DNA from 2 places in the Rhodoferax sp. SPJ21 genome. Region 2 is predicted to be linked to the other one. Evidence: riboswitches for the same ligand, from Rfam matches in the RefSeq annotation. Region 2 holds a riboswitch; the other holds the start of a gene.
The links. Region 2 has a riboswitch for cobalamin ahead of AC4BBN_RS08365 (energy-coupling factor ABC transporter permease). Riboswitches for the same ligand answer to the same signal wherever they lie in the genome.

Region 1 (7,376 bases), on a different contig from region 2:
TTCAGAATCCCCTCGCCAAACATGGCCAGGCTTTCTTCGCGAAAGATGACTTCCCAATTCATAACGTCATCCTCACAGCGTAATGCGCTTGGTGCCCAGGCTGTAGCGGGCATTCAGCCTGCGCAACACCTCCAGCGACACCCAGGTGTAGACCAGGAACAAAGCCCCGGCAAACAGCAAATAGACAAACGGCGAGCGGGTCGCCGCACTGGCCTGCTTGGCCAGATAGGTCATCTCCTGCAGACCAATCAAACTCACCAAGGCTGTCGCCTTGATCAACACCAGCCAGTTATTCGTAAAGCCCGGCAAGGCATAGCGCACCATCTGCGGCGCCGTGATACGCAGGAACGCCTGACGCGGTCCCATGCCGAAGGCGGCCGCCGCCTCGAACTGCCCGCGCGGAATCGCCATGATGGCGCCGCGAAACGTCTCGGTCATGTACGCACCGTAGATGAAACCCAGGGTCAGCACCCCGGCCGTGAACGGCTCCAGGTCCAGAGTCGCCTCGCTGCCGGCCATCTCCAGCAGGGAATTCACGCCAATCGTGCCGCCGTAGAACACCAACAGCATCAGCACCAGGTCCGGGATGCCTCGGATGACAGTGGTGTACAGCGTGGCGGGCACCACCAAAAGGGGCCGCCCGGAGAGCTTGGCAGCCGCGCCCAGCAGGCCCAGCAGCACCGAGACCACCAGCGCGGCCAGGGACACGCCGACCGTGAGCAGTGCGCCGTGGAGGATGGATGAGTAATAGTCAGACACGGTAAAACCAGGGGGGAGTTAAAGAACAAGCCATGGCGCCGTGGCACAGCGCGATGGCCTGGAGTTCTGGTGCGTGCTGTAACGGCTTACAGCTTGCCGTAAACATCCATCTTGAAGTACTTGTCGTTCAAGGTCTTGTAGGTGCCGTCGGCGCGGATGGCCTTGATGGCCACGTTGAGCTCATCCTTCAAGGCCTTGTCACCCTTGCGGATGGCTACGCCCACGCCGGTGCCGAAGTATTTGGGGATGTACAGCTCTGGTCCCACGGTCTTGTAGTCCTTGCCTTCGGGTTTGCTCAGGAAGCCGCCGGTCACTTCGATGATGTCAGCTACGGTGCCGTCCAGGCGGCCGGCCTTGATGTCCAGATAAACCTGGTCTTGGGCTTCATAGGGGGTGATGATGGCGCCCACTTTTTTCAGTTCGCCGTTGGCGTATTTCTCTTGGGTGCTGCCCTTGAGCACGCCGAGTTTCTTGCCCTTGAGCGAGGCGTCGCCGGCATAGGCAATATTGCTTTTGATGACCACCGTGCTGGGTGTGAAGTAGTACTTGTCGCTGAAGTCCACCACGCGCAGGCGTTCTTCATTGATGGTCATGGAGCTGATGATGGCGTCGTATTTCTTGGCTTGCAGGCCGGGGATCATGCTGTCCCAGACCTGTTCGACGAACACGCATTTGCGTTTGATCTTCTCGCACAGGGCGCTGGCGATGTCCACATCGAAGCCGGTGGGCTTGCCGTCGGCAGTCTTGAAGGTGAAGGGCTCGTAGGTGGGGTCGATGGCGACTTTGAGGTCTTTACCCTGGGACAGGGCGCTCAGGCTGATGGCGCCCAGGGCAATCGAAAGCAGCAGTTTTTTCATCGTGGATCTCGGTAAGGATACGAATCTAGGGTCTTCCCGGCTCTGGAATAACACCCTGTGTTGTCAGGGAGCCGCAGGTTAGTGGGCTTTGAAAAAGAAATAAAACTAATTTTTTTAACGATGGTTTAGTATTTCTAAATTATGAAAATTGATAACGCGCATCTGGCGGCTTTTGCGATGGTGTTGCGCGAGGGCAGCTTTGAGGCGGCGGCCAAGCGCCTGCATGTCACGCCCTCGGCCATCAGCCAGCGCGTCAAGCTGCTGGAGGAACACCTGGGCCAGGTGCTGCTGCAGCGTTCCACGCCCACCCAGGCGACCAGCGCGGGCATGGTGCTGGCCCGGTTTGCCGAGCAGGTATCGATGCTGGAGGCCGAGATGCTCAGCGAGGTGGGCGCGCCCGAAATGCTGGGCGCAGCCATGCAGCGCGTACCCATCGCGGTGAACGTGGACTCTCTGGAGACCTGGTTTCTGTCGGTGTTCGACGTGCTGCCGCCGGGCGTGCAGATGTGCCTGGACATCCGTGCGGAGGACCAGGACCATTCAGCCGTGCTGCTGCGCGAGGGCACGGTGATGGGCGCGGTTAGCTCCAGCCCCGACCCGACCTACGGCTGCACCGCCGAGCACCTGGGGGTGATGCGCTACCTGGCCGTGGCATCGCCCGGGTTTGCGCAAAGCTATTTCGCCACCGCCGACCGCGAGGAGGCGCTGCACCACGCGCCCATGCTGGGCTTCAACCGCAAGGACAGGCTGCACGACCTGTTCATCGCCCAATTGGCGAATACCGCCCAGCTGTCGCCCACGCATTTCATTCCCTCGGTGCACGGATTTGTACATGCCGTGGCGCGCGGCCTGGGCTGGGGGCTGGCCCCCGAGGCCTTGGTTGCCGAGGGCATTGCGGAAGGCTCGCTGATTGACATACTGCCCGGACAGCACCTGGACGTGGCTCTGTACTGGCACCGCTGGCGCATGCGTTCGTCGTTCCTGGACGTGATCGGCGTGGCACTGAAGCAGGCGGTGCAGGCTGGACTGCGCGTCTCGCTCCTCAGGGGGGCTGGTACACTGGAAACACGTTAGCAGGTGTCTTTCAGCCCTCGGGCTCGGAGGATTAAACGGGAAGTCGGTGCGATGCCGATGCTGCCCCCGCAACGGTAAGCGAGCCAAAGCGCGGCCTCATCTGCCACTGTGCATCCAATGCATGGGAAGGTGGCCCCGCAGAAAAGTCCTTCTTTTCCCTCGTGAGCCCGGATACCGGCCTGTTAGCACAAGCGTGACCTTGCGGTGGGCGGGTGTCAGCGGGCTTCGTGGCGTGCCGGACATTGCTCCGTCTGCGTCTGCGCCCTCTGATCTCTTTGCCTCCGGGTCACACCGATCCATCTTGTCGCGCGGCGGGCGTGTGGGGCTGAATGATGTACTACCAAATTTATAGCTGCTCCCGCAGGCGGAATATGCGCTTGCGGGCTATTTGATGCCTAAGCTGTGTGATGCACTGCTGGTGTCGGCTCCGGCCTCCGGCCAGGGCAAGACCACCGTCACGGCTGCGCTGGCTGCATGGCACCGCAGCCAGGGCCGGCGCGTGCGCGTCTTCAAGACCGGCCCCGACTTTCTGGACCCCATGGTGCTGGAGCGCGCCAGCGGCCACCCGGTCTACCAGCTGGACCTGTGGATGTGTGGCGAGGCCCATTGCCGCGCGCTGCTGCATGCGGCAGCAGCCGAGGCCGACGTGATCCTGGTGGAAGGCGTGATGGGCCTGTTCGACGGCACGCCCAGCAGCGCCGACCTGGCCGAGCGCCTGGGTCTGCCCGTGCTGATGGTGATTGACGGCGCCTCCATGGCGGAGACCTTCGGCGCGGTGGCCCATGGTCTGCACAGTTACCGGCCCGGCCTGCAGTTTGCCGGCGTGCTGGCCAACCGTGTGGGCAGCGACAGCCACGCACAGATGCTGAAAAACAGCCTGCCCCCCGGCCTGCGCTGGTTTGGCGCCATGCCGCGTTCGGCCGATTACAGCCTGCCCGAGCGCCACTTGGGCCTGGTGCAGGCCTCTGAAGTGGAGCAATTGGATGCGCGCATCGCCAAAGCCGCGCAAGCCATTGGCCCCAGCGTGGAAGGCATGGCCAGCCCGGTGCGTTTCGAGCCGGTGGTAGCCGAACCCTTGCCGCAGCGGCTGGCCGGCGTGCGTATCGCCATCGCCCGTGATGCGGCTTTCTCATTCCTGTACGCCGCCAATCTGGACACGCTGCGTGCGCTGGGGGCCGAGCTGGTGTTCTTCTCGCCGCTGGCCGATGCAACCCTGCCCGATGCGCACAGTCTGTATCTGCCCGGTGGCTACCCCGAGCTGTATTTGCATAACTTGCAGTCCAACCAGGCCATGCGCGAGGCGGTGCATGCCCACCATGCGCAGGGCAAACCCATCGTCGCTGAATGCGGCGGCATGCTGGCGCTGCTGGACAGCCTGGCCGGCCACGATGGCATTGCCGTGCCTATGTGGGGACTGCTGCCTGGCACCGGCGCCTTGCAAAAGCGGTTCGTCAACTTGGGCATGCACGCGGTGCAATTGCCCGAAGGCCGGCTGCGCGGCCACAGCTTCCACCATGCGCGCATGGACAGCACGCTGCCCGCCGTGGCCTTCACGGCGCCGCAGCGCGAACGCAGCTATGCCGAACCGGTGTACCGCAGCCAGCGCTTGCACGCCTCCTTCATGCACATGTACTTTCCGTCCAACCCCGGCGCAGTGGCAACGCTGTTTGCGCCCGGCTGACCCTTCATTAGGACCTCCCCATGGAAATCGAATCCCCACCGCTGCTGCGCGACACCCCCAAGCCCCAGGGCGAGCGGCGCGGCCTGGTTATCGTGCACACCGGCACTGGCAAGGGCAAGAGCACGGCCGCTTTCGGCCTGGCGCTGCGCGCGCATGGCCGGGGCAAAGTGGTCAAGGTCTACCAGTTCATGAAGGTGCCAACCGCGCGCTTTGGCGAGCACCGCTTGTTTGAGCAACTGGGCATTCCCATCATCGGCCTGGGCGACGGCTTCAGCTGGAAGAGCCGCGACCTGGACCACTCTGCCGAGCTGGCCCAGTTTGGCTGGGCCCAGGCCGAGGCTACGGTGCGCGCTGGCGAACACTTCATGGTGGTGCTGGACGAAATCATGTACCCGCTGCGCTACGGCTGGATACCACTGGAGCCGGTGTTGGCCTGCCTGCGTGAGCGCCCGCCCCATGTGCATGTGGTGCTGACTGGCCGGGGCGCGCCTGCCGAGTTGGTCGAGCTGGCCGACACCGTGACGGAGATGACGCTGGTCAAGCACCATTTCAAGGCCGGCGTGCCCGCCCAGCGCGGCATTGAAGACTGAGCGTTTGCCAAAGCCATGAGCACCCCGAATCCCACCGCCCAACCCCTGCTGGAAGTGCAGGCCGTGTCCCTGCTGCGCCAGGACAAGGCGGTGCTGAGCCAGGTCTCGGTGTCCGTGCCGTTTGGCGCGCACATCGCGCTGGTAGGGCCGAATGGTTCGGGCAAGACCAGCCTGCTGCAGGTGATGGCGGGCCGCCTCAAGCCCACGCAAGGCCGGGTGCTGGTGGGCGGCCAAGATCTGGCGCAGATGCCCGGCATGCAGCGCGCGCGCCAGTTGGCGGTGGTGCACCAGCACGAGCAGGTGCACGGCCAGCTGCGGGTACGCGACTACGTGGCCCTGGGCCGTACGCCACACGTCGATGCCAGCCGGGATGAGAATGCTGAAGCGGTACAAAGCGCTTTGCAGCGCTGCCATCTGGAGCAACTGCAGGACCGCTTGATGCGCACCCTGTCTGGCGGCGAGCAGCAACGCGCCGCCATCGCCCGGGCCATTGCGCAGCAGCCGCGCATCCTGTTGCTGGACGAGCCCACCAACCACCTTGATCTGCGTACCCGCGCCGACATGCTGGACCTGTTGACAGGGCTGGGTGTGACCGTGGTCGCGGCCCTGCACGAGCTGAGCCTAGTGCAGCGCTTTGCCCACCGCGTGCTGCTGCTAGGCCAGGGCCAGGTGGTGGCCGAAGACCTGCCCGCCAAGGTGCTGACCAAGGAGCTGGTGCTGGGCAACTTCGGCATGGACGTGTTCTACCTGCCGCTGCCGCACCGCGAGCATGCGGTTGCAGTGTTCGAGTCGCCGCAAACCGCGCACAAGCCGCTGCATGCCACGCGGCCCCATGTCCGCCCGTTGGCACATTGATTTTTAACTGTTGAAGCAAAGAAAAGAACCATGGCATTTACCGTGCGTCGTTTGAAATTTTCCCCAGTTGGGTGCCTGCTGCTGGGCGCGCTATCGCTATATGCCGTCGGCGTGCAGGCCCAGACTTTCCCGGTGACGGTAGACAGCTGCGGTGAAAAAATCACTTTCGCCGCCCCGCCCAAGGCTGCCCTGATCCACGACATCAATATGACCGACATGGCCCTGTCGCTGGGTCTGCAAAAGAACATGGTGGGTGTCAGCGGCATCAGCGGCTGGTACAAGATGAGCCCCGAGTTCAAACAGGCGCTGGGCAACATCCGCGAGATCGCACCCAAACAGCCAACCCTGGAAAACATCCTGGCCGCCAACCCCGACTTCTTTTTTGCCGGCTGGAACTACGGCATGAAGGTGGGCGGCGACGTCACTCCGACCACGCTGCAGAAATACAAAATTCCGACATTGGTGTTGTCCGAGAGCTGCATCCATGTGGACAAGGCACGCCCGCGTGCATCCATGGACCTGCTGTACGGCGACTACCTCAAGCTGGGCACTATCTTCGGCAAAGAGGCCGAAGCCAAGGCCCAGACAGAGGGCTGGAAGCAGCGCCTGGCCCGCTTGCCCAAGGCTCCAAGCAAAGAACCTTTGCGCATGTTCTTGTTTGATTCTGGCGAAGACAAGCCCTTCACCGCCGGCAAGTACGCCATTCCCACCGCAATGATGGAAGCCGCCGGTGGCCGCAACATCATGGACGACGTGGAAACCAGCTGGGGTACGGTGTCGTGGGAGGCGGTGGCCGCGCGCAACCCCCAGTTCCTGGTGCTGCTGGACTACCAGAACGGTGGCGGCGCTGACAAGCTGCTGCAGTTCCTGCAACAGCATCCTCTGATGCAGCACACCGACGCGGTCAAGAACAAGCGCTTTGTGGCTCTGCGCTATGAAGAGCTGACGCCCGGCCCGGCGAATATCGGCGCCATTGAAAAAATAGCCAAGGCGGCCGCGCGTTGAGCACATTGACCACCATGCGATCGGCATCCCGCTGGGCGAATGGCGGGCCTGCGTTCGTGCGCGTGGCCTTGCTGTTGTTGGCCTTGGTGGGCGTCGGCATGGTGTCGGTAGTCTCTGGCTCGACCTCGGTGAGTCTGTCCCAGGTGGGACATGGCCTGGGCTTGTTGCTCAGCGGTGCAGACGATGCGCGCTACAGCATGGTGGACCGCATCGTGGTCGATCTGCGCCTGCCGCGCATGCTACTGGCGATTCTGGTTGGCGGCGGCCTGGCTCTGGTCGGCGCCTTGCTGCAGACGGCCACGCGCAATGACCTGTCCGACCCGTATCTGTTTGGGCTGTCCTCCGGTTCGGCAGCGGGTGCGGTGGCGGTCATTACCCTGACGGGCGAGGTGCTGGGTATCTGGACGCTGCCGTTGGCGGCGTTTGTCGGTGGTATGGCCTCGGTGGCCGTCGTCTTGTTGCTGCTGCGCCGCTACCGCAGCCACACGCCGGAGCGGATGATTCTGGCCGGTCTGTCGGTGTCGTTCCTGTTCACCGCGCTGACCTATTACTTCA
Region 2 (7,376 bases):
TTTTTATCAAAATGCGTATGCCCAAAACGTAGTGGTCAAGGACGCCTGGGTCCGCACCAGCGTACAGGGTCAAAAGGCCTCTGGCGCCTTTATGACCCTGACCGCCAAGGAAAACACCAAGCTGGTGGCCGTGTCCACCCCCGTGGCCGGCCTGGCCGAGGTGCACGAGATGAAGATGGACGGCGACGTGATGCGCATGCGCGCGGTGCAGGGTGGCCTGGACTTGCCCGCTGGCAAGCCCGTGGCACTGAGCCCCGGCGGGTTCCACGTCATGCTGATGGACCTGAAAGCAGCCCTGCCCAAGGACAGCACCATCCCGCTGACGCTGACCTTCAAGGACGCCAAGGGTGTGGAAAGCAAGCTGGACCTGAAGCTGCCCGTCGCCACGGTAGCCCCTGGGGCCAGCAGCGCAGGTGCCGGGCACGGCGCGCACGCGGACCACGTCCACTAAGGCGCGTCGGTCTTTCCGGCCCCTATTCAGCCCCCGGTTGCCGGGGCTGCTGCAGGGCTGACGCCCTGTCGATCTGAATGTCCCGCGCCGACAGGCGCATCTGTAGCTGTATGCACCCCATTTTGGGGTCGCATGGGGCTGCGCAATCTATTTTCAAACTATGACTTCCGCGACTGCAACGGCGCCTGCGCGCGCCACGGGTACGTCCCGTTTTTATGCCACGGCCTGGCGTTGGCACTTCTACACCGGTCTGTTCGTTGTGCCCTTTTTGGTGGTGCTGGCGGTGACCGGCCTGGTGATGGTGTACTTCACCGGCTTTCAAACCCGGCTGGGCCCGACGGTGTATGTCGCGCCCCAGGGCCAGACACAGCCCGTGACGGCCCAGTTCAAGCCCGTACTGACGCAGCTCCCCGCCGCCCAGCTGCGCGAGTACATCGCCCCCAAGGCGCCCGACCTTGCCAGCTGGTTCCTGATGGCGCACGACGGTGTCACCGATGCGGTGGCCGTGAACCCCTACACGGCCGAGGTGCTCAAGGTGGTGAACAAGGACAGCACCGTATTTGCCTGGGCCCGGCAGATCCACGCCAAGCTGCTGCTGGGCGCGGTCGGCGGCTACCTGATGGAAGTGGCCGCAGGTTTGGGCATTGTGATGGTCATCACCGGCCTTTATTTGTTTTGGCCGCGCCAGTTGAACCAGTGGTCCGAAGTGCTGCTGCCCGATTGGCGGGCCACTGGCCGCAAGTGGTGGAAGTCTTTGCACTCCAGCCTGGGCATTTGGTTGGGCGTGGTGTTGTTCCTATTCCTGCTCAGCGGCATGTCGTGGACCAGCGTATGGGGTGCGAAGTATGTGCAACCCTGGAGCACATTCCCGGCCAGCAAGTGGGACGCCGTGCCGACATCGGACGCCACCCATGCTGCGCTCGACAGTGGTGGCATACGCGGTGCGCCCTGGGGGCTGGAGCAAACGCCGCTGCCGGTATCCGGCTCGCAGCTCGGCACGCCGGGCATCCTGGCCGGTGAAGCCGTCAACCTGGATGGCGTGGCCGCGCTGGCCCAGCGCCTGGGGTTCACCGGGCAGTACCACATCAACGTACCGCAGGACGCCACGGGCGTGTACTCCATCTCGGCCGACACCATGAACGGCGATATGGGCAATCCCTTCCAAGACCGCTTTGTGCACGTAGACCGTTACACCGGTCGCATCCTGGCCGAGGCAGCCTATGCCGACTATTCGCCCATGGCCAAGGCCATGGCGGTGGGCATTGCCTTGCACCAGGGCGACGTGGGGCTGTGGAGCGCCTGCGCCAATGTGCTGTTTTGCCTGGCCGTGGTGCTGCTGTGCGTCAGCGGCGTGGTGATGTGGTGGCTGCGGCGCCCCAAGGGCAGCGGCCGTTTGGCGGCACCCAGCGTGCCCGCCCAGGCCCCGCTGTGGAAGGGCGGCGCAGTGGTGATGCTGCTGACCGCGCTGGCATTCCCCTTGGCCGGTGGCGTACTGCTGGCGGTGCTGCTGCTGGACTGGCTGCTGATCTCGCGCTTTTCAGCGCTGAGAACCGTACTGTCTTGATGCCATGCACCTGGCGACAGTTCAAACATTCCACGGAAGCAATCACGTTGGTGCTCTTTCTGCGCCGAGAAGGTCATCGCTTTAATCGATAGATGCCAAATGCCAAATGCCCCGCCTAAAATGCCGTCGTTGGTGCTCGCGGCGTGGTTCACATGCCGCAGTTCAACGGGAAGCAGGAGTGTGATGGGGCAACAACCCATCGCGCCACCTGCGCTGCCCCCGCAACGGTCAATTGGATGGATGGAGCTGTGTCTCCATTCCGCTTTCATCAACCAGCCACTGAGCGCCCTGAACAAGCGCTTGGGAAGGCGATGGAAGTTGTGCCATCAGCCCGGATACCGGCCAACAAGGTGCGTTGCATGGATGTGCGGCGTTGACGTTCATGCCCTGGCGGGGAAGCCAGGGAGAACTCTTATCGGGTCCTTGATTCCATGAAAACTCTTTCATTGACCATCTCTGGATGGCGAAACCACGTCTGGGTGCAACGCATGTACCTTTCAAACCGCGCACCATTCTTTCAACCTGCGTTACCACTTGAGGAAATACACCATGCACATTGAACCCGGACTTGTTGACGGCAGCAAAATCATTCTGAGCTACGCGACTGCGCTGGCGGCCCTTGGCTACAGCGCCAAACTCGCGGTAGATGCTGTGAAGAAGGATGGCATGCTGGCCTTGCTGCTGCGCTCTGCCATCACCACCGCCCTGGTGTTCAGCTTTTTTGAACTACTGCCGCACCATCCCGTGGGTGTGTCCGAGGTGCACCTGATTCTGGGCACGACCCTGATGCTGATTTTTGGTGTGGCACCCGCGGCCATCGGCTTGGCAGCGGGTTTGTTGGTCCAGGGCCTGTTTTTCGAATGGCAAGACGTGCCCCAGTACGGAATGAACGTCACGACCTTGCTTGTGCCCCTGTTTGCCACTTCTGCGCTGGCGCGCCGCATCATCCCGGACACCGTGGCCTATGTGGACATTGGCTACCAGCAGGCGTTCAAGCTGTCGGTGGCATACCAAGGTGGCATCGTGGTCTGGGTTGGCTTCTGGGCTTTGTATGGCCGAGGCGTCGGAGCTGAAAACCTGGGCCAGATCGCCAGCTTTGGCGCTGCCTATATGACGGTCGTGCTGGTAGAGCCTCTGGTAGACCTGGGCGTGCTGGCTGCTGCCAAGGCCTGGCGCCGACTGCAAGGCACAGCCTTGGTCGAGCAGCGTTTGTACAGCGCCGTGTGAGGTTTGTCTCTGGTGGACTAGCCATCTCTTCTGGTGTTGGTTGGGGTAAGCTGTGTAGGCAACACCCAAGGAGACACCATGAGCGATACATCCGCCTTTGATTTCAGCAAATTCGTGCCCGGTTTTGACTTCCTGAAGAACCTGGGCAAGGGGGCGGCTGGCGCTGCCCCGGCGTCGCCACTCGGCGGTTGGGTGGCGCCCACCATCAATGTGGAAGAGCTGGAAAAGCGCATCACCGAGCTGAAGGCGGTGCAGTTCTGGCTGGACCAGAATGCGGTGGCGCTGAAAGCCACCATCCAGGCGCTGGAGGTGCAGAAAATGACCCTGGCCACACTCAAGGGCATGAACTTCAGCATGGCCGACCTGGCGGATGCCTTCAAGCTCAAACCCACCCCCGCGCCCGAGGCAGCACCCGAGCCTGAACCGGAACCCACGCCTCCACCCCAGGCCGCCGCACCTGAGCCCCAAGCCGAGCCCGCAGCCCCGCTGCCCGGCGTGGTGGACCCACTGAAATGGTGGGGCTCGCTGACCGAACAGTTCCAGCACATTGCCGGCGCTGCGTTGAAAGATGCTGGCACCCAGGCCGCGCTGGAAAAGAGCAAGGACCTGGCCAGCAACTTTGCGGCGGAGGCGCTGAAAAGCGTGGGCGAGTTCGCCAAGGCCGCCACCCCCAAGGCCAAGCCCGCTGCCGAACCCCAAGCTGCCCCGGCCAAGGCCGCAGCCAATAAGACGCCCGCCAAAAAAGCCCCTGCTAAAAAAGCTGTTCCCAAAAAGCGCGTAATCTGAGGCTTTATTTTTTCGGACGCTAGGCCCATGCCTGCCCTCAAACTTTTCCCCCATGGCCATGCCACGCACCCCCAGTGGCGCATGGCAGCCGGCCTGGTGCTGGCCCAGCTGCGTGCGCAGATGGCGCTGCCGGATTACGCCAACGCGCCCAGCCTGGGCCTGCTCTACATCACCGACCATTACGCTGGCGATGCGCAGGACATCCTGGACCACCTGAGCGGCGAGCTGCCCGAGGTGACCGACTGGTCAGGCACCGTCGGCATAGGCATTGCCGCCAACAATGTCGAGTACTTTGACGAGCCCGCGCTCAGCGTCATGCTGTGCGACCTGCCGGCCGACCAGTACCGCGTGTTCTCCGGCGTGGCGCCGCTGGGTCTGGGCTTTGAGGCGCATACCGCCCTGGTCCACGCCGACGCGAACACCCACGACCTGACCGAGCTGGTGGCCGAGATGGCCCAGCGCACCGAGACTGGCTACCTGTTCGGCGGCCTGGCCTCCAGCCGCACCCGCTCGGTACAGTTTGCCGTGGGTGGCAACGGCAATATCAAAGGCCATGGCGCGGCTGGTGGCGTGTTCAGCGGCGGTCTTAGCGGCGTGGCCTTTGCCGATGGCGTGCACCTGGTGTCGCGCATCACCCAGGGCTGCCAGCCCATCAGCGCCAACCGCACGGTCACGGCCTCGGACGGCAACCTGGTGTTGGAACTGGACGGCCAGCCCGCGCTGACCGTGCTGCTGCACGACCTGGGCGTGAACCTGGCCCAGCCGCAAGAGGCCTTGGCCAAGGTGCGCAACACCCTGGTCGGGCTGACGCGCTCGCCCGCCGGCGATGCCATGCTGCGCACCGCGCATTTCGGCAGCGACGTGGTGGTGCGCCACATCATCGGCCTGGACCCCGCGCGCGAAGGCATTGCCATTGCCGACACGGTCGAGGTCGGCACCCGGTTGGCCTTTTGCCAGCGCAATATGCAGGCCGCGCGCTCCGACCTGGTGCGCATCTGCGCCGAAATCCGTGAAGAGCTGGAGCCCGAGGAGCTGTCGGTAGAGATCGCCGCCGCGCTCGCCGTCCCCGAGGCCGAATCCGCCCCACACCCGGCACGGCGCATTGCCGGGGCTGTGTACGTCAGCTGCACCGGCCGTGGCGGCAACCATTTCGGCGGCCCCAGCGCCGAGCTGCAGATCGTGCGCCGCGCGCTGGGCGATGTGCCCCTGGTGGGCTTCTTCGCCGCCGGCGAAATCGCCCGGCAGAATTTGTATGGGTATACGGGCGTGTTGACGGTATTTACGGACAGCGTTTCGGCCTAGGCAACTCGTTCGCCCTGAGCTTGTCGAAGGGCCCTTCGACAAGCTCAGGGCGAACGGTTGATGGGCTTTGAACCGCAGCGTTTCAGCGCCTCAATGCGGTAAACGCCGCAAACTCCCAACGCCGCATGCCCAGCAGCAGGGTGTAGCCCTCCAGCGCGGCTTCGGGCAGCTTCTGGTCGGCCAGGTGCTGTTGCGCAAAGTCCTGCGCCACGCGCTGCAGCCGCTCCAGAAACAGCGGCGCCAGGCTGCGGCTGACGCTGCCGTGCACCAGCAGCAGGCCCTCGCCGGGGCCGTCAAAACCGCCGTTGTAGTAGTCCAGCAGCACGTCCTCGCGGAAGAACTGCATCACCGGCCCGTGCGGCAGCCAGCGAAAGGTCTTGGCCAGCTTCAGGCGGTAGCGGTTCAGCGGGCGCAGCTCGATGATGCCGACGCGGTCCAGCTGGGCCAGGCAGCGTATGCACTCGGCCTCGCTCAGGCGGTAGCTGGCCACGATCTGCTCCAGCGTCCACTGGCTCAACACGCAGATCGCCACCAGCAGTAGCTTCTTGTCGGCCACCACGGCGCGCTCCTGCTCCTGCGTCAGCCCGGCCAGCAGCGGCTGGGCATCGGCCACGCGGCGGGCCAGCTCGGCAAAGTCCAGTTTCAGCGCACGGCAGATGGCGTCCACACGCGACAGCGGCATGTCGCCCTTGGCCAGCATGCGCTTCACACTGGACTCGGCCACGCCCAGCTGCACGGCCAGGTCGGCATAGGTCATGTGCGCGGCTTTGAGTTCCTTCTTCAGGGCGGTAACGAGGTCGGCGGTGGTGCTCATAGGTATCGATTATTGATACCTTTTGGGGCGCTGGGTCAGTCCAGTTCGAAATGCTGCCGCCGCCGTGGTAGGCGTGTCACATACTGACGCCACCATCAAGGCACACGCAATTTGGCAAGTGCCATGGTGCTTGCGCTGGTCTTGAAGTAGCTATATTTTTAATAGCTTTACCCGCACATAGAATGTGCGTCACAGCCATATTGGGTTTATAAAAATGACGACACAGACAGCCGATGTTCCTGCCGATCAAGCACCCGTTCAAGCGCACCCGAACCAGTTCGCCCTGTTGAAGCAGCGCCGCTTCGCGCCGTTCTTCTGGACCCAGTTTTCCGGCGCGGCGAACGACAACCTGTTCAAGTTCTCGTTCACGGTGATGGTGACCTACCAGCTCAGCGTCAGCTGGCTGCCGCCGGCCATGGCCGGGCTCGTGATTGGGGCGTTGTTCATCCTGCCGTTTTTGCTGTTCTCGGCCACCAGCGGCCAGCTGACCGACAAGTTCCCCAAGACGGCCATGATCCGCGCGGTGAAGAACCTGGAGATCGCCATCATGCTGTTGGCGGCCTATGGCTTCTTCACCAGCAATGTGGCGGTGCAGGTGCCGGTGCTGCTGTCTTGCGTGTTTTTGATGGGCCTGCATTCCACGCTGTTCGGGCCGGTGAAGTTTGCCTATCTGCCGCAGGTGCTGAATGATGCCGAGCTGACCGGCGGCAACGGCATGGTCGAGATGGGCACCTTCGTGGCCATCTTGCTGGGCGACATCGTCGGCGGCCTGCTGGTGGCCGTGCCCGAGGTGGGCCACACGGCGGTGGCCATTGGCTGCGTGGGTCTGGCGCTGGTGGGGCGTTGCGTGGCGCAGGCGATTCCGCAGCTGCCAGCCACCGACCCGGGCCTGAAGATCAACTGGAACCCGTTCACCGAAACCTGCCGCAACCTGCAGCTGGCGCACGGCAATCTGGTGGTGTTCCGCTCGCTGCTGGGCATCAGCTGGATGTGGTTCTTTGGCGCGGTGTTCTTGAGCCAGTTCCCCAGCTTTGCCAAGGAAGTGCTGCACGGCGACGAGCAGGTAGCCACGCTGCTGCTGGTGGTGTTCTCTATCGGTATCGGCACCGGCTCGCTGCTGTGCGAGGTGCTGAGCCGCCGCCATGTGGAGATCGGCCTGGTGCCGCTGGGTGCCATCGGCATGAGCGTGTTTGCGGTGGACCTGTACTTTGCATCGCGTGGCCTGCCCGATA

Region 1: another riboswitch for cobalamin. It lies ahead of AC4BBN_RS04130 (cobyrinic acid a,c-diamide synthase CobB); the one in region 2 lies ahead of AC4BBN_RS08365 (energy-coupling factor ABC transporter permease).

The regions. Positions count from the first base shown of each region.
Region 1 covers NZ_JBYZMO010000001.1:921,283-928,658, reverse strand. Annotated here, with positions in the region: gene AC4BBN_RS04150 (ABC transporter permease) at 1-62, opposite strand, end outside; gene AC4BBN_RS04145 (ABC transporter permease) at 73-759, opposite strand; gene AC4BBN_RS04140 (transporter substrate-binding domain-containing protein) at 846-1,616, opposite strand; gene AC4BBN_RS04135 (LysR family transcriptional regulator ArgP) at 1,758-2,690, shown strand; cobalamin riboswitch at 2,675-2,887, shown strand; gene AC4BBN_RS04130 (cobyrinic acid a,c-diamide synthase CobB) at 3,082-4,371, shown strand; gene cobO (cob(I)yrinic acid a,c-diamide adenosyltransferase) at 4,392-4,961, shown strand; gene AC4BBN_RS04120 (ABC transporter ATP-binding protein) at 4,977-5,816, shown strand; gene AC4BBN_RS04115 (ABC transporter substrate-binding protein) at 5,847-6,821, shown strand; gene AC4BBN_RS04110 (FecCD family ABC transporter permease) at 6,836-7,376, shown strand, end outside.
Region 2 covers NZ_JBYZMO010000002.1:129,952-137,327, reverse strand. Annotated here, with positions in the region: gene AC4BBN_RS08375 (copper chaperone PCu(A)C) at 1-451, shown strand, start outside; gene AC4BBN_RS08370 (PepSY-associated TM helix domain-containing protein) at 612-2,015, shown strand; cobalamin riboswitch at 2,129-2,376, shown strand; gene AC4BBN_RS08365 (energy-coupling factor ABC transporter permease) at 2,565-3,242, shown strand; gene AC4BBN_RS08360 (PhaM family polyhydroxyalkanoate granule multifunctional regulatory protein) at 3,321-4,028, shown strand; gene AC4BBN_RS08355 (FIST signal transduction protein) at 4,056-5,330, shown strand; gene AC4BBN_RS08350 (helix-turn-helix domain-containing protein) at 5,413-6,144, opposite strand; gene AC4BBN_RS08345 (MFS transporter) at 6,359-7,376, shown strand, end outside.